3 regions of the Pseudoalteromonas sp. SWYJ118 genome follow, and region 1 is predicted to be linked to each of the others. Evidence: predicted binding sites of a transcription regulator. Region 1 holds the regulator's gene; each other region holds the start of a gene.
What was found. Region 1 encodes sigma-54, which starts transcription at its own class of promoters, with help from an activator protein. Its sites were predicted from a motif close to GTTGGCACGNNNNTNGNNT; they were not measured.
Positions count from the first base shown of each region.

Region 2: a site for sigma-54 is predicted at 5,335-5,353, ahead of I6F48_RS14880 (EF-hand domain-containing protein). Genes of this name have one in related genera too.
Region 3: a site for sigma-54 is predicted at 5,101-5,119, ahead of I6F48_RS02080 (flagellar basal body rod protein FlgF). Genes of this name have one in related genera too.

Region 1 is NZ_JADYXC010000001.1:101,481-107,799, reverse strand. It holds gene lptA (lipopolysaccharide transport periplasmic protein LptA) at 1-11, shown strand, start outside; gene lptB (LPS export ABC transporter ATP-binding protein) at 8-733, shown strand; gene I6F48_RS00550 (RNA polymerase factor sigma-54) at 803-2,302, shown strand; gene hpf (ribosome hibernation promoting factor) at 2,329-2,616, shown strand; gene ptsN (PTS IIA-like nitrogen regulatory protein PtsN) at 2,621-3,073, shown strand; gene rapZ (RNase adapter RapZ) at 3,092-3,937, shown strand; gene I6F48_RS00530 (HPr family phosphocarrier protein) at 3,980-4,252, shown strand; gene mgtE (magnesium transporter) at 4,383-5,741, shown strand; gene I6F48_RS00520 (protein disulfide oxidoreductase) at 5,798-6,319, shown strand, end outside.
Region 2 is NZ_JADYXC010000017.1:4,837-11,155, reverse strand. It holds gene pta (phosphate acetyltransferase) at 1-280, opposite strand, end outside; gene I6F48_RS14910 (acetate kinase) at 282-1,496, opposite strand; gene yfbV (terminus macrodomain insulation protein YfbV) at 1,781-2,227, shown strand; gene I6F48_RS14900 (putative RNA methyltransferase) at 2,224-3,039, opposite strand; gene I6F48_RS14895 (energy-coupling factor ABC transporter permease) at 3,036-3,683, opposite strand; gene xthA (exodeoxyribonuclease III) at 3,689-4,495, opposite strand; gene I6F48_RS14885 (hypothetical protein) at 4,736-5,167, shown strand; gene I6F48_RS14880 (EF-hand domain-containing protein) at 5,395-5,916, shown strand; gene scpB (SMC-Scp complex subunit ScpB) at 6,068-6,319, shown strand, end outside.
Region 3 is NZ_JADYXC010000001.1:447,605-453,923, reverse strand. It holds gene flgK (flagellar hook-associated protein FlgK) at 1-528, opposite strand, end outside; gene flgJ (flagellar assembly peptidoglycan hydrolase FlgJ) at 530-1,546, opposite strand; gene I6F48_RS02095 (flagellar basal body P-ring protein FlgI) at 1,705-2,799, opposite strand; gene flgH (flagellar basal body L-ring protein FlgH) at 2,811-3,494, opposite strand; gene flgG (flagellar basal-body rod protein FlgG) at 3,511-4,299, opposite strand; gene I6F48_RS02080 (flagellar basal body rod protein FlgF) at 4,321-5,064, opposite strand; gene flgE (flagellar hook protein FlgE) at 5,222-6,319, opposite strand, start outside.

The sequences.
Region 1 (6,319 bases):
GTCAACCATGAGCACATTAAAAGCAGAGCTATTAGCAAAGAGCTATAAAGGCCGTGAAGTTGTAAAAAACGTCGGCCTTGAAGTCAAAGCTGGCAGTATTGTTGGCTTACTTGGCCCTAACGGCGCAGGTAAAACTACCACGTTTTATATGATAGTAGGACTTGTACCTAGCGACAAAGGTAAAATATCGATAGACGATAACGATATTACTCTTTTACCTATGCATAGTCGTGCTAGATTAGGCATTGGCTACTTACCGCAAGAGTCTTCAATATTCAGAAAGCTGACTGTTTATCAAAACTTAATGGCCATTTTAGAAACGCGCAAAGAGTTAAATAAACAAGCTAGAGAAGACACTCTCGATAAATTATTAGATGAATTTAGCATACAACACATTCGTGATAGCCAAGGTATGGCATTGTCGGGTGGCGAACGTCGTCGTGTTGAAATAGCACGTGCGCTGGCAGCAGATCCTAAATTTATATTACTGGATGAACCATTTGCAGGTGTTGACCCGATTTCGGTATTAGACATAAAGAAAATAATAGAACATCTTAAAAATCGTGGGATTGGTGTATTAATTACCGATCATAACGTAAGAGAAACCCTTGATGTTTGTGAAAAAGCCTACATTGTTTCTCATGGGGAGCTGATTGCATCAGGTACTCCAGAACACGTATTAAATGATAAAACAGTACGCGATGTTTACTTAGGCGAGCAATTTAGGCTGTAACATTTACGCCATGTCTTTAAGCATCTGCTAGTATTAATTATAACAACATAAAAGGATTGTTAGAGATACATGAGGCAATCACTACAGCTGCGCATGGGCCAGCAACTTACAATGACTCCACAGCTGCAACAAGCTATTCGTTTGTTGCAACTCAGTACATTGGATCTCCAGCAAGAAATACAAGAAGCTCTCGACAGCAACCCGCTATTAGAGGTTGAAGAAGCAGACTATTCAGAAGACGCTGCAGGTAAAAACGAGCAAAAAGCAGATACAGATGACATAACTGTTAGCGCATCTGCCGATGATGCTCCAAGCGAATACGAACAAGATAGTGGTGAAGCACTTGCAAAAGACACGCTAAGTGACGACATGGCTATGGATGTTAGTTGGGATGAGTACATGAGTGCCGCCCCAGCAGCATCATCGGGTCCGATGCCTGAAGACGAATCAATATACCAAGGCGCCTCTACTGAAACGCTCCATGAGTATTTAATGTGGCAGTTACAACTAACGCCATTTAGCCCTACAGACGAAGCTATTGCTATTGCTATTGTAGAAGCCGTCGATGATTCAGGTATTTTAACACTAAGCTGCGAAGAGATTTTAGAAAGCTTTAATCAAGAAAACGAAGATGATAACGAAGTCGAACTTGATGAAATTGAAGCTGTATTAAAACGCATCCAACTGTTTGATCCTGTTGGTATTGCTGCACGTAGTTTACAAGAGTGTTTGTGTATTCAGCTTAACCAGTTTGATAAAGAAACACCTTACATTAATGAAACAAAAATGATTTTAACCGAGCATATTGATTTATTAGCTGCTCGTGACTATCGTACATTAATGAAGAAAACTAAGCTCAAAGAAGAAGAGCTTAAGGAAGTAATGACATTAATACATACTCTTAGCCCTAAACCTGCAGATACTATTGTAAGAGAAGAATCTGAGTATGTTATTCCTGATGTGTCAGTTAAAAAAATTAAAGGCCGCTGGGTTGTTGAGTTAAACCCAGACAGCATGCCTAAAATTCGTGTTAATAGCCAATACGCGGCAATGTCTCGCACTGTAAAATCCAGTGGTGACAGCCAGTTTATTCGCTCGCATTTACAAGAAGCTAAATGGTTTATTAAAAGCTTAGAAAGTAGAAACGACACGCTATTAAAAGTGACAAATTGTATTGTTAAGCAACAACAAGGCTTTTTTGAACACGGTCCTGAAGCCATGAAACCAATGGTTTTAAATGATGTTGCTGAAATGGTAGAAATGCACGAATCAACAATTTCGCGCGTAACAACCCAAAAGTATATGCACACACCCCGTGGTATATTTGAGCTTAAATATTTTTTCTCAAGCCATGTAAGCACCGAAAACGGTGGTGAATGTTCATCTACAGCAATCCGTGCGCTTATCCGAAAATTAATCGCAGCAGAAAACTCAGCAAAACCATTGAGTGATAGCAAAATAGCGGATATATTGGCTGAGCAAGGAATTAAAGTAGCGAGACGTACAATCGCAAAATACCGCGAATCTCTGGCTATTCCACCGTCAAATCAGCGTAAAAGTTTGATTTAAGACGCAAAAAAAAGAGGGTAATGCTTATGCAACTAAACTTAACTGGTCGTCACGTAGAATTAACCGATTCACTAAGAGACTATATTAATACCAAATTTGCGAAGCTAGAAAGACACTCTGATCATATTAATAATGTTCATGTCATTCTCGATGTAGAAAAATTAAATCAAAAAGCAGAAGCCACCATACACGTAAGCGGTGCTGAGCTATTTGCCTCTACAGAACATCAAGATATGTATGCCGCCATTGACTCGTTGATCGACAAGCTCGATCGACAAGTAATTAAACACAAAGAGAAGCTTGCTCGACACTAATATGATGAAATTAAGCTCACTTATATGCCAGGACTGCAGCAAAGCTGCGGTCCTTTTTAATAGCAAAAAAAGAATTTTAGAGTTCATTAGCGAACTTGCTCACGACAAACTTCCGTATTTACCGCAACAAGATATTCTTAATGCTTTAATGAGCAGAGAAAAATTGGGTAGTACAGGTATAGGGCGTGGCATTGCCATTCCTCATGGAAGAATGAGCGGTGCAGAAGAGCCTTTGGCTTTAGTACTCGTTAGCGAAACTCCAATAAATTTTGATGCGATCGATAATCGCCCTGTTGATATTTTCGTCGCACTCATCGTACCAGATGGCGATAACCAGCAGCACTTAAAGACTCTAGCAACCATTGCTGATAAACTAAACAACAAAGATTTTTGTAAACAGTTACGCAGTGCAAAATCAGATACTGAGCTTTACCAAGTTATTGTCAATCAATCATAGTTTTATAAAGGGTGTTAAATGGAGTTAATTATCATAAGCGGCCGTTCTGGTTCTGGAAAGTCGGTTGCTTTACGCGTTGTAGAAGATTTAGGTTATTATTGCGTAGATAATATTCCAGTTAACTTGCTTCCTTCATTAGTTCGCAGTGTGTCTGATAGCTATGATAAAATTGCTGTTAGCATTGATGTGCGTAACATCCCTAAACAACAAGATGAATTTAACGATATTCTTGAATACTTGCCTGGCTTTGCAAAACCTACGTTATTTTATTTAGATAGCGACGATCAAACATTGATCAAACGTTTTTCTGAAACTCGTAGATTACACCCACTATCAATTGACTCGTTGCCTCTTGATTTAGCCATCAAAAAAGAAAAAGAATTACTTGATGTATTAATCACCCGCGCCGACTTTATGATAGATACAACTGATTTAAGCGTTCATCAACTTGCTGAATCTATTCGTGAAAAGATTTTAGGTAAAAAAGATAAGCAACTGATTGTCACGTTTGAATCGTTTGGTTTTAAATACGGTATACCAAAAGAAGCAGATTACGTATTTGATGCACGCTTTTTACCCAATCCACATTGGGAACCTGAATTAAAACCTTTAAATGGGTTAGATCAACCTGTTAAAGATTATTTGGCCAATCACAGCATAGTGCAAAAATTCACATGGCAAATTCAAACATTTGTACAAACGTGGTTACCGCACTTAGAGCGAAATAACCGCAGTTATTTAACCATTGCCATTGGGTGTACAGGCGGGCAACACCGCTCTGTATATTTAGCGCAAACTATCGGTGAAAGTTTTGCAATGACACATCCCAATGTGAAAATTCGCCATCGCGAACAAGAAAAATAATATAGCTGAATAATCACCTGTTCAGCTTAAGTAGAGTAAGTTATGCATTGTGAAGACACTTTTTTAATAAAAAACAAATTAGGATTGCACGCCAGAGCAGCCACCGTGCTTGCCCAATTGGCAGTGCAGTTTGATGCGACAATTACATTATTTCAAGATGACAAAGAAGCCGCAGGCGATAGCGTACTTGCACTAATGTTACTTGAAAGTAGCCAAGGCAAAGAAGTAAAAGTTGTATGCAAAGGCCCCGATTCTGAGCAAGCTTTACATGCTGTTGGAGAATTAATAGCACAACGTTTTAATGAACAAGAATAAACAGTTATAAAAATAATGCTCGCATTACTAATGCCCCAACTAAAACAGATATATAAAATAAATACGGTTAGTGACGCCAGTTAACTCACCTCTCCCCATAAAATAATATAAAAATTTATAAAGGACGCCAATGCCTGAAGCTTTTGAACAAGATTACCCACTACAGCAACTAAAACAGGTGACTAAGTCACTCAATAGTGGTCAATTTGTTCAAGTTAGGCGCATGCTCGCAAAAACAGCTCCTTGTGATACCGCATTATTATTAGAATCATCACCGCATAAAATTCGCCGACTCCTTTGGCAGTTGGTTGATCCTGATGTGCAAGGCGATGTTCTTGAAGAACTATCAGAAGATGTTCGTTTAGGCATTATTGCCCAAATGGAACCTAAGCACATTGCAGCCGCAACAGAAGATATGGGCCACGATGACTTAGGTGAAGTATTACGTAGTCTGCCGGACACCGTTTATAAAGACGTTGTTAGCGCGATGGACATTCAAGACCGTGAACGTGCAACACAAGCACTTTCGTATCAAGAGCGTTCTGCTGGCGCGCTAATGAACACCGATACGGTGACCATTCGCCCTGACGTTACGCTTGATGTTGTACTTAGGTATATTAGGCTACGTGGCGAGTTACCAGAAGGTACCGATGACTTGTACGTTGTTGATAAGCATAACTGCTTTATAGGCGCTTTATCGCTGAGTACATTATTAACTAACCCGCCAGAAAAGATTGTTCGCGATTTAATGGATGAAGATTGTGAATCCATTCCAATCTCAATGGATGAAAGTGAAGTCGCGCAATTATTTGAACGTCATAATTGGATATCGGCCCCCGTAGTCGATGATAACGATCAGCTCCTTGGCCGTGTCACTATCGATGACATCGTTGACGTAATCCGCGAAGATGCTGAGCATAGTTTATTGGGCTTAGCCGGCCTTGATGATGAAGAAGATACCTTTGCGCCAGTACTAAAAAGCTCTAAAAAACGCTCAGTTTGGTTAGGTGTCAACTTACTAACTGCACTTGCAGCTGCTTTTGTAGCTAGCTTTTTTGAAGGCACTTTAGATGTTTTACCTATTTTAGCTGTACTTAACGGTATTGTCCCTTCTATGGGCGGTGTTGCAGGTAGCCAATCATTAACGCTTGTTATTCGTGGTATTGCGGTAGGTCATATAAATCAAACAAACCAACGTTTCTTGATGATGAAAGAGCTTGCTATTGGCGCGTTAAACGGTGTTTTGTGGTCGTTGTTAATAGCAGGTGTTATTGCCCTATGGCAGTGGGACTTTATGCTTGGTGGCGTACTCGCCTTCGCTATGTTTATGAACTTAGTGGTGGCAGGTGTTGCTGGTGCGAGTATCCCTATTATTCTTAAAAGAATGAATATAGACCCAGCACTTGCAGGGAGTGTGGTGCTAACCACGGTGACAGATATTGTGGGTATATTCGCCTTTTTAGGTACTGCTACTTGGTTGCTGGTTTAAGTTAGAAACTTTTGCAAATAACTAAAGTAAAAAACACTTAGGGTAAAGCTGCAACTATGACAACGGGTACCAAAAATAAAAAAGACACACCTAAAAAAACGCCAAAACAAAAAGGCCTATCAATATTAAAAAGTGTGTTGATATATGGTTTCATATTTTTCGTAATTTATAACGCTGTCAATTGGTGGCGACAACCTGTTATGCCAGCAAATCCTCAATTACAATTAATAGATTATAAAGGGCAAAACATTGATTTGTCAGCAATGAGCCAAGATAAACCAACACTTGTCTATTTTTGGGGAACTTGGTGCCCTATTTGTAGTATTACCTCCCCTGCCATAAACGAACTCGCAAACGAGAATAACTACCCTGTCGTGAGTATCGCAATAAAATCAGGCTCGGATCAAAAACTACATGAGTATCTAAATGATCATGGCTACAGTTTTACCACTGTCAACGATCAACACGGTGAGATATTTGCCGATTGGCAAGGGCAAGTCACGCCATCTTATATAATCTTAAAAGATAATAAAATGACGCAAGGGCTAACAGGCATTCAGCCGTTATGGTCACTAAAA
Region 2 (6,319 bases), on a different contig from region 1:
AGCGTTCAACAATTTCCTCTAGGAGGTCATCACCTTTACCGTCGCCAATCATTTGCTCAGCATAATCAAGTGCAAAAGGCATTGGTGGGTTGATAGGTGAGCCTTGAGTAACTATTTGCGTTGATTTTTCAGGGCCTGTTTCACCAGAACGTGGCTGAGCTATTGGTTTAAAAAAGTTAACTTTAACTGTTTTTTGTTCAAGTGCACGCACTAAACCAACTGATACCGACGTCAAACCCACACCGGTAGAAACAGGAATTAACATAATACGACGTGCCATATTAAAGCTCCTTTACAATATTTGCAGCATCAAGGGCAATAACCCATTCTTCATTGGTTGGCATTACAACTGCTTTGACGTGTGAATTTTTACAGCTAATAACGCCTTCTTGACCAAAGCGCGCATTGAGGTTGGCTTGCGGATTACAATTAATGCCTAAAAAGGCAAGTTGTGTAATTACTTTTTCACGAATAATATCTGAGTTTTCACCAATACCACCAGTAAATATAACAGCATCAAGGCGCTGTAATGGCACCATATACGCCGCGATTTGTTTTGAAAGTCGGTAGCAAAACATTTCAATTGCGAGTATCGCTTTTTTATCACCGGCTATAGCGGCTTCTTCAATGGTACGGCAATCGTTAGAAAGCTCGCTAATACCTAACAAGCCACTTTTTTGATTTAGTAGGTTATCTATTTGCTGGGCTGTGTAATCAAGTTGAGTGGTTAAAAAGTTAAATAAACCAGGGTCAATATCGCCGCTACGTGTGCCCATTATCAGCCCCTCTAGAGGCGTTAGTCCCATGCTGGTATCAACACTCTTACCATTTTTAATAGCGCATACAGAACAGCCGTTGCCTAAGTGGGCACTAATAAAATTGCTTTGCTCGATAGGTTGCTCAAGTAACTTTGCTGTTTGCCCTGCAACATAAAAATGACTTGTGCCGTGAAAACCATAACGCCTAACACCAAACTCGGTGTACAACTTATATGGAAGAGCGTAAAGAAAGGCAACTTCATTCATAGTTTGGTGAAATGCAGTATCAAACACCGCGACTTGTGGCAAACCTTCAAACGATGCCTGCGCCGACGATATACCTAGTAAATTAGCGTGCCCATGAAGCGGCGCAAGCGTTGCCGACTGTGTAATGCCTGCAATTACTTTTTCGTCAATCAATACCGATCGCGTAAAGTGCTCGCCGCCATGTACAACACGATGGCCCACTGCGATAAGTTGCTCGTCTAAGTTGTGATCTTTTATTAAGCTTACAAGCGTATTTATAGCCTTAGCATGTGCTTGATTAGCCGCTAAGTCGATAACTGTTTTAGTACCATTAAATTTGTATTTAATAGAGGGTGCTTTAGCGCCTAAGCGTTCAGCAAGGCCTGAAATAATTTCGTGACCATCGTTCGCATCAATAATGGCAAACTTTAAGCTAGAGCTACCACAATTTAAAACTAAAACGTGTTGTGATTCAGGAGAGGTTGTTGGCATAGATTCAATTTCCATAAACAAATTTAGTAAGTAAACGTTAATTCGTAATCGTTACACTTACGGTATTAAGTAAAGCTAAAACAATTGAATGTTCAATTGCAAAGTGGTTAACGCAATGTTAAATACTTTACCTTAATTGAGATGTTTAAGTTAGGATTGTTCGCCATTAAAAGGTAAATTTAAGCTGTTTTACTGAGAAAGTGTAACTCTTTCATTTTGTGTTACACTTTGCGTATAGCTCGTTTTTCCATTGTATTTAAAAGCAGTATCTGTGAGGAGTCATGATGCAAAAAAGTGTGATGTCACAACTACAAACTGGCCGTTTGTATGGTAAAAAATGGCCAATGCGCAAAGAGCTTGCGCCCTTATTTTTAGAGTTTAGAGTAATTAGAGCGACTGAGCTTGCCATTACAGTAATGCCAATCTTAGCCATGCTAACATTGTTTTTTCAGCTAAATTACTTGGGTTCTGATTTTTTACCGCAAGCCATTGCAAGTGCATTATTTTTTATATCGCTACCATTACAAGGTTTATTTTGGTTGGGTAAGCGAGCGCAAACGCCTTTAGAGCCTGCGATGCAAAAATGGTATAACGAGCTGTACACTAAAATGGCAGCTAATGGATATCAAACGCAGTTAAGTGAAAACAAGCCCCGTTATATGGAGCTTGCCAATTTACTTAAAGATATGTTTGATAAAATGGACAGGGCGTTTACTAAAGAGCAGTTTTAGAGAGTTACATCATTATCTATTTTGGTAAACTGAGTAATATAAAACGATAAGGTGACAGTGTGTTCACCTTTTTCTTCGAGTGCTGTCCAGTGCTCGGGTCTAAATTTCCATGCAAATGGCGTCATCATTATTAAGTTTTTAATATCAGTAAAGCTAAGCGCTACATGCTCTGTTAAAAGGATCTGCTCTGATTTTTGAAACCCTTTTGGAGTGGCTATTTCAGTATGTTCGTTTACTTCTGAATATATATACGATTTTAGCTCTTTTAAATGACAGGGTCCTGGGCTTGCAACCACTAATGTTGCGTTTTGATTTGCTAGGCGTTCAAGCTCTTGCTCAAATAGAGGTGCAAATACGCTAACAAGTACATCAGCAAATTGGCTTTTAAAGGGAGCTTGGCTGATTGATGCCACACTAAAATGGCAATTAGGGTAGCGCTTTGCTGCATATTTAACCGCTGATTTTGAAATATCGACACCGTATACAACAGCATTTGTTTTATTCGCTATTGCTTGGGTATAAAACCCTTCACCGCATCCTAAATCAATAATAGTTTTTGCACTTATATTACTGATTATATCACTAAGGCTTTGCTGTAAAAAACGATAATACCCACGCTCTAAAAATGCACGTCTGGCTTGTACCATTTCAAGTGAATCACCCGGCTGTTTTGAATTTTTCTGTTGCACAGGCAGTAAATTAACATAGCCTTCTTTAGCAAAATCAAAGCTGTGGTTGTTAGCACAACGAAGTGTTGAATCAGTTTTCAAAAGTGCTAGGTTACACAGGGGGCATTGATATTCAAGACTCATGAGCCTAGGTAGTCCTTATCGTAAAAAGTTTTTACCCAATGCGGGCGATAGGTGATCATAATTGTTATAGCCATGCCGTTGAGCATTGCTTCAGGAAACCAAATTATGGCACTTAAATAAACGTAGTTATCTGCAAGTTCTTGCCAATTGTATTGCCCTATAGCTAAGTAAAATAAAGCACCTAGGCTTATTTTTATACAGGCTATAAATCCTGCGGTTATAAACGCACAAACAAATATATAGACAAAAAAATGACGAGGTAAATATTGGTAACTAATTATAAAGCCAAGATAGCTCAATAAAATAGGAATAAACGCACCAATAAGCAGTTGTACTGGTAACAGCTCAAGTTCAATTTGACCAAAGGCAGCGAGTAGGGCTGTGGCAAGTAGGCTACTTAAAATAGTCAACCGCCAGCCTAAAATTAATGTAGCAGCCGTAACACCTAGTATGTGTAAATCAAGGCCAGTTAAAATGCCAGCCTTTATTCGCCAAAGCACTGCAAACACTAACGCACACGCAAGTACGCCAGTTTGACGGACTGGCGTATTAAGCAATGTTTTATATGTTTTTTTATCAAAGCTTAATAGAGCAATAATAATTACAAGAGCCAAAAGTAGCCCCTGCATTGTTAGGCTGAGCATAATAATTACTTAAATGTTGACCATATAGGGGCATGATCTGACGGTTTTTCAATACCGCGAAGTTCGTAATCAATACCTGTATCTATGCAGCGTGCTGCAAGCTCATTGGTTGCAAGCACTACATCTATACGAAGTCCTCGATTATCTACAAACCCTTTAGAGCGATAGTCAAACCATGAGTATTGATCGTCTGTTTCGGGGTTTTGCTCTCTAAAGGTGTCTTTAAAACCCCAATTAAGTAATGTTGCAAGCCATTCACGCTCTACCGGTTGAAAAGAACATTTACCCGTTTTTAACCAACGTTTAGCATTTACTTCGCCAATACCAATATCTAAATCGGTAGGTGATATGTTGATATCACCCATAACGATGACGTCTTGATCGGGTGTGTGATTGGTTTCAAGGTGTGTCATTAAATCTTTATAAAATTGACGTTTATAAGGGAATTTAGTTTCGTGATTAATATTATCACCTTGTGGGAAATAGCCATTCATGACAGTAAGGTCGCGACCGTTTTCTTGTTCAACAGTGACGCTTATCATGCGTTTTTGCGATTCATCTGTATCGGTGGCAAAACCTTTTAAGACCGATTTAGGCTCTTTTTTGCATAACATAGCTACGCCATAATGCGCTTTTTGACCATGAAAGTAGACGTGATATCCCATTTTTTGAACATCTTCTAATGGGAATGCTTCGTCGTGAACTTTAATCTCTTGCAAGCCAATAACGTCTGGTTGATGTTTGTCGATAATTGCTTGTAATTGGTGAAGACGAGCACGCAGACCATTGATATTGAAAGAAATCACTTTCATAAAATTTACCTTAAAATTGGTTCTATTTAATAGATTAAATTGTATCAGTAAATACGCGCACATAACATGACTGAATTGAGATAATAGCTGCGCAAATGTTGATCAAATGATGGGTAAAGTTTAAACATTGTGAATACAATATTAATTATTTAAATAAATAAAAAATTCAATTGAACTTAACTTTATTGAATATATAATGCGCGAAATTCACTTGTTTAGCTCGTTCAAATAGGATCTCTCATGAAAACTCAACTACTTTTAGCCACTGCTTTACTAGCATCTGCAACTGCGTCAGCTCAAAGCAATACTTACTTTAGCCAAGATAACAAAATTGAGTCTAAGTTATGTGTACTAAGTGCAAACGAAGGCTTTAGCGTTGCTCGTAAAGAAGCTGCCCAGCACGGTGTTTACCTATCTCGTTTTTCTAAAAGCATTTTATGTAATGGTGAAGATATTCGTGATATTGCTAAAAAAACGACATTAAGCAACGCATCAGTTGAGAAAGTAGAAGTATTTGCAAAAGACGCTCAACAAGAAACTCAATTATGTATGACGGCTTTAAAACAAGGTTTAGCACCTGTTCGTCAAAAAATTGGTAACCTAAACTCATTAAAATGTAATGGTCAAAACGTTACTGAGTTTGTTAAACGCTACCAAAACGCAGCAATCTAATTATTAGCTTAACTATAATAAGTAAATTTGAAATGCCTGGTTTTTACCGGGTATTTTTTTGCAAAAATTACAAGGTTGTTTGCAAAGCTTGCAAGCTTAACTTATTGAAACTGTTTAATAAATATACCGATCGAGATTAAGTTATTGATTATTATAAGTTAACTATTATTGGCATTGGATTTGTATTAGTTAAAGTGACATTTAATTAATTACGAAGGATACGTCTTATGAAAAAGTTAACATTAGCAGCCACTATTTTAGCATCATTAAGCTTAGCGGCTTGTTCATCTAATCAAGGTCTTGAAAGAATAGACAGTGACTTTGCAAGTTTAGATAATGATAGCGATGGCTACATCTCAAAAGTTGAAGCTGATGACGATAGCATTTGGGGCCATTTTTCAAATATTGATACCAATATGGATAACGAAATTAGCCGCAAAGAATTTAACACTTATATGAAGCTTAATAATGGCAAAGTAGCCACTGATTCTGAAGTAAGTGAGTCGGCATTTAAAGCTGAAATTGCTAAATTCGATAAAATTGAAAGCAGCTTTGCAAGTCTAGATAACGACAGCAATGGCTATATCTCGGTAGTTGAAGGTAACGATGATGATATTTCAAATCATTTTGGTTACATGGATAAAAACCAAGATAAGCGCATCAGTAAAAGCGAGTTTATGGGTTACATTAAAAAATACGGTAACGCAGTAGCTGAAGATGATGCATTAGAAGCTTTTAAAAGTAACTAATAGTTACCATTTTAGTAAGTAAGATTAAAGCCAGTGCTAGGCACTGGCTTTTTTGTGTTTTAAATTTAGTTATTTGATAGATATATTTTCCTAGTTTGGTGTTGTTCTGTCATAATAGATGGCTGTGTATTTTTATTTGTTAAGAGTGTGTATGGCGGGTCGGCGAATTAGTGATGAACAACTAGTTGAGATCATTGAAGCAGCTATTTTTGTTGCAGATAAGCCTGTTAGTAAACGCCACCTTAAAGACATCGTATTAATAGATTTAGCTATTTCTATGGCACGAATAAATGACGCAATAGATACAATACAAGAGCATTTTCAAACTCGTGGTATTCGCTTAGTTGAAGTTGGTAGTGGGTATCGGTTTCAGGCATGCAGTAGTTTAAGCCCTTGGTTAAAT
Region 3 (6,319 bases), 350 kb from region 1:
TGCAATATTTTGATTTAGCGTGCTAATACTTTGAATTAGTGAGTTTGCTTCATCTGAAAATATTTCGAGCTGCTCGTTCACTACACTTTTTTGATCAAGCACGATGCCCGAAAGTCTATCCATTTGATCAATTAAGCTTTGCGCATCTGTCATTACTAATGAGCGGGCAACGGTAGATGACGGCTGATTAAGCGCTTCTTGCACGTTATTAAATAAAGAGTTAATTCCGGTCGAAAGGTTGTTCGACTCTTCAGAAAAAATAGTATCAACTCGATTAGCCTCAGTAATAAACTGATCGAAAAACGATTTATTAGAGGTGTCACGATTTAGCTGTGACTGAGCAAACTCGTTTAGTAATCGGTATGTTTCGCCTCGCCCTACTTGGTTATCAACCATAGTGGTAAATTCAGTACGCTCACGTACGTAGCCTACGGTATTTACATTGGCGATATTTTTACTTGTCGTTTGCAATAGCTCCGAGCTTGCTCTAACCCCAGAACTGGCAATGTTTAATAAATTAAACGACATGTTACTCTACTCCTTGGCGGATCACGTTTGCCGCAATGTCTTTTAGCTGACTGCTATTGAGTACTTTTTTTATTTTGCTGGCATAATTTGGATCGGTTGCATAACCTGCTTTTTGTAATGAATCTAAAAAGTCATTTGGTTTTGCTGTATTTTGTAATGCTTCTTTGTAGCGTGGGTTTTGCGTTAAAAAATCAACGAAGTCGTTCACGCTATCTTTAATTGAATCGTAGGCTCTAAAGCTGGCTTGTTTTTTAACGGGTGTGCCTTGTTCAAACTCAAGCGTTACTTTACTTGCTTTGTCACCTTCCCAGCTTTTATCTGACTTAATATTAAATAAGTTATTTGAGCTGCCACCGTCACTTTTATTAATAATGTGTTTACCCCAACCGGTTTCAAGTGCCGCTTGTGCGACCATTACCGCTGGGTTTAAACCAATTTTTTGCGCTGCAGTTTTAGCGTGTTCCCATACTGAACTTACAAACTCTTCTGCATTTTTAAATGTTGGGCTATCGGTTTTAGACTCTGCAGTATTAACCTTAGGCTCAGCAATATCGGCTTTAGTACTCTTAACGATAAGATCGGGTTGCTTATTTTTTTGCTCATGAGGAAGAGCTGATCCGACTTGCGTATCGCTGAAAATATCGTTGGTTGTTCTAAGCACCGAGCCTGGCATAAAGTTTTTAGACTCAGGCGATAACTGCTGAACAATTAAATCGGCAAGGCCTAACGAGCCATTTGATGAAAGCTCTGTAGAAAGTTGCTGATCGTGCATTTCTTCAAAAAACTTTACGCCACTTGAATTAAATGGACTGTCTTTATCTTCAAATGCTTCGTTAGCTTTGCGCATTCCTTTGAGCAACATTTGCGTAAAAATAGCTTCAAATTGTGCGGCCGCTTTTTTGAGCGCAGCTTTAGAGGCATCAGTTGATGCATCGCCACTCGTTAAGGCTTCTTTACGAAGTAAATCTAAGTTGCCTAAATCAAAAAAGTTTTGTTTATCGAGGTGATTAGTTTCCATCGGCTTTTTGACACAAAATGAATAATGCAGTTAAAAATGCAAAAATTGAGCCACTACCGATAAAACGAGGAAGATAAAAATAATAAACTTAAGTTGCTGTAAATAAAAAGCCCTATATCTAGGGCTTAAGTAATACGTTATTTATTGGCTTGGGTTATTTATATAACAACTAACTGTCCGTTAATTGCGCCGGCTTCTTTTAGTGCTTCTAAAATAGCCATTAAGTCACCAGGCGCTGCGCCTACTTCGTTAATTGCGCGAACTAAATCGTCAAGGCTTACACCTGGATTAAATACAAAGGCGCGCGAGTCGTCTTGATTTACATCAATAATACTTTGCTGTGTAACAACTGTATCACCGTTTGCTAGCGGGTTTGGTTGTGACACATTTTGTTGCTCTGCAATTGTTACTGTTAAGCCACCATGAGTTATAGCCGCAGGCTGAAGCTTAACGTTTTTGCCAATGACAATTGTACCGGTGCGCGAGTTAACTATAATTTTAGCGGCCATGTCAGCGGGCTTAAATTCTAAGTTTTCGAGTGTTGATAAATACGATACACGCTGAGATGCATCGCGTGGTGCTATAACACGAATAGAAACAGAATCAATTGCTTGTGCGCTATTTGGGCCAACTAAGTCATTAATTGTTTTTTCTAGGCGTTTTGCCGTTGTAAAGTCTGGGCGGTTTAGGTTGAAGGTAATGTAATCGCCTTGCATAAATGGGCTTTCTACAGTGCGTTCAACTGTTGCGCCATTTGGTATACGACCAACTGTAGGGGTGTTAATTACAACCTTACTACCATCAAGGCCTTGTGCACCTAAGCCACCGACAATTAAGCTACCTTGTGCAATAGCGTACACGTTACCGTCTACACCCTTTAAAAAAGTTTGTAGTAAAGTACCGCCACGTAAACTGCCTGCACTACCAATAGAAGAAACCGTAATATCTATTGTTTGCCCGGGCTTTCTAAATGCGGGTAACTCTGCATGCACAGCAACAGCGGCAACATTTTTAATTTTAGGACTTTGAGTTGAAGGCAGCGTAATACCAAAGCTGTTCAACATGCCTCTAAAACTTTGTTGTGTGTATGAGTTTTGCTCGCCAGTGCCTGGTAAACCAACCACTAAGCCATAACCAACTAATTGGTTAGAGCGTACGCCTTCAACCATAGACACATCTTTTATGCGCTCAGCACTGGCAGTAAACTGCCAACCTAATAACACAACTAAACATAAAGCTTTAAGGCTATTCATGTTGTTACCCTCTAAAATGGAAACAGCGAACTGCTAAAGAAACGTGTAAGCCAACCAGGACTTTGCGCTTCTTGCGTTTGCCCTTTACCTGAGTATTGAATACGTGCATTAGCAATGCGGTTTGATTCAACCGTATTATCGGCGCTTACGTCTTGAGGGCGTACTAGCCCTTCTAAACGAATAAACTCTTCACCGGTATTAAGCGTTAGCCATTTTTCGCCGCGAATAACTAAGTTACCATTAGGTAAAACGCGCATTACATTAACCGAAATATCGCCCACTAAGCTGTTTGATTGGTTTGATTTTGAATCGCCCGTAAACGACGAATCGCTACCAATGCCAAACTGAATACTATCGCCACCTATATTTACAGGTAGACCACCTAAGCCAATCACTGGGTCTAAGCTTGCGTCGGTTTCTTTGTCTGTTTCTGTTTTAGCGGCTTTTGTTGCTTGAGTAGACTCTTGCAATTTAACCGTAATTATATCGCCAGTACGTAGCGCTTTTTTATCAGAATATAAGTCGTTTGATGTATGAGTATTAAACAATGAACCTGTGGCTACCAGCGGCTCTAAAATAGGCTCGGGGTACATAGGTGCGTAGTAAGGGTCGTCCTGCACTACTTCACTATTTTGCGTAGACATACAGCCACTTAAAAATAATGTGCCCGCTGTAAATAAAATAATATTACGCATAATTCCCCCTACTCTATTAAAGCTGTTGATTGATATAACTCATCATTTCGTCAACGGCCGAAATTACTTTTGAGTTCATTTCGTAAATACGCTGAGTTTCAATTAGGTTTACGAGCTCTTCAGTTACATTTACGTTTGAAGTTTCGAGTGAGCCTTGAATAATGCTACCTAACCCTTCAACACCAGGATTACCTTGTACCGGCGCACCACTTACAGCGGTTTCGGTATAAAGGTTTTGACCAATTGGCTCAAGGCCCGACGGATTAATAAAATCACTAATAGTAAGCTGACCAATGACCACGTTATCGGCTTGGCCTGCAACACGTACAGATACTTCGCCGTCTTGCGAAACCGTAATTGATTGCGCGTCATCAGGTACATTCATTTCTGGCTGAATAACGTAACCTGCGCCCGATGTTACAATTCGTCCATCGCCATCGGTAGTAAACTGACCATTGCGCGAGTAAGCAATATTGCCATCTGGTTGCAGTACTTCAAAAAAACCTTCACCAGAAATCATCCAATCTAGTGAATTTTCGGTGGTCAACATGTTGCCTTGCGTAAACTCTTTTTGGTTAGCTACAACTTTAGCACCCGCACCTAACATTAAGCCCGATGGCATTTCGGTATCTTGCGATGAACGACCACCTGGTTGATTAATATTTTGATAAAGTAAATCTTCAAATATAGCGCGGCTTTTTTTGTAACCTACGGTACTCGCATTCGCTAAATTATTTGAGATAACCGATATATCGGTTTGTTGAGCGTCTAGCCCAGTTTTACTGATCCACAATGCTGGATTCATAATCGTGTCCTCATTTTAAAGTTAAACTATGCGTAATAACTGATCTTGACGCTCGTCAATTTCTTCAGCTGTTTTCATTAATTTCACTTGTAATTCAAATTGGCGCTGGTGGCTTATCATGTCGACCATTTCGTGAACTGGGTTCACATTCGACATTTCAAGCGAACCACTTAAAACTTTTACATTGGCAGAGGTATCTACTGTTACATTTGCTTTTGGTCTAAATAAACCATCGTTACCTTTTTCGAGCTGTGAGCTATTTGCTTCTACCACTCTAAGCGTGTCTATTTCTTCTAAAAAGTTAGCGGGGGCGCCTTGTGGTCGAACTTGAATAGCGCCATCTTGGCTAAACCCTATTTTTTCGACTGGGACGGGTAAAATAACAGGCCCCCCTTCGCCAATAACTTGACGACCATGGCTGGTTACGAGCATGCCTTGAGCAGTAACGTTTAACGTACCCACTTTTGTGTAAGCTTCATTGCCTGAGGCATCTTGCACAGCAAGCCATGCGTTATCGCTCATTGCGATATCTAAGTCTCGCCCGGTTTGAACAATGCCACCCGATACCATGTTTGAACCCGGACGCTCTTGCATTGAAAATACACGTGTAGGCAAACCTTCGCCAAACGCTTGCATAGAACGTGCTTGCGCAAAGTCGGCTTTAAAACCCGTTGTATTTGCATTTGCCAAATTATTGGCTTTTAAAGCAAGCCCTTGTAGGCTTTGCTTAGCGCCAGAGGCCGCAATGTAGACCATTTTGTCCATAGTATCGACTCACATAAAAAATCTCTGAACTTATAAATGCAAAATAGGTGCCAGATTAAATTTGACGCAACATTGAGAGGTATTTAGAAGGGTTTACAAAGAGGACTTATAAAAAAGGCTGCAAAAATGCAGCCTAATATATTTAATGGGGTTTAGCTTATCGAATCTGCAAAATACTTTGCTGAATAGTTGAGTTAACCTCAAGCGCACGTGAGTTTGCTTGGTAATTACGCTGTGCAGTAATTAAGTCTACGAGTTCATTAGTAAGGTTTGTATTTGATTGCTCAAGCGCTGATGAGTTAATTCCACCAAATGTACCCGAACCAGCTTCACCCGCTACAGGTTCACCTGAATCAATACTTTGCTTCCAGCTTGTATCACCCACTTGTGATAACCCTTGTGAATTTGGAAAACGTACCATAGCCACTTGGCCTAGGAATGTTGAGTCACCATTACTGTAAGAAGCGACAATTTTACCGTCTGTTCCTATATCAATTCCGGCTAAACGACCAACCGTTGAGCCATCTTGATCGAGTGCTTTTACTTCAAAACCACTTGAATACTGAGTTGGGATACGTCCTGCCGTGTTATTTTCATCGCGCCAGTTAAGCTCAATACCAGTACCTGGGAAAGTTGCACCATTGTCTAGTAATGTTGATAAACCAGCACCAGAACCCGCTGGTAGTAGTATTTCATCAAAAGTAGTTGTATTTGTATTTGCCACACCACCTGTTGTTGATGGTAAACCACTTGAGTTAAAACCAAGGGTGGTAAGTGGTGTATAAGGCGCGGTTTGTTCTCCACCAGTTGTGCCATCAACTACTTTGCCATCGAGTGTTGCGTATACTTCCCAACTGTTATCTGTACCACCTGCTGCGGCATCATCTTCTTTAGCAAAAAAGTATTGTAAAATATGTGGTTCACCTAATGAATCATATACCGTTGTTGACGTAGATGAGTTATAAGTACCACTAGACGTAGGGTCAAAATCTAGACCTGTTGGATCCGCCGTTGCATCTAAGTTAAACGACAAAAATACATTTTCTGTTGCGCGAGGTGAACCAGACGAATCAGGGATTTGAATTGGATCAGTTGTGCTCAAACTTACCGACGTTGTATCACCTGTAGATGAGTCAACAGGGAATGCTTGTAAAAAGTTACCTTTTGCGTCAACCATAAAGTTATCTTGGTTAAGCTTAAATGCACCCGCACGTGTATATGTTAAATCTTGCGAAGATAAATCGTCGGTCATCGC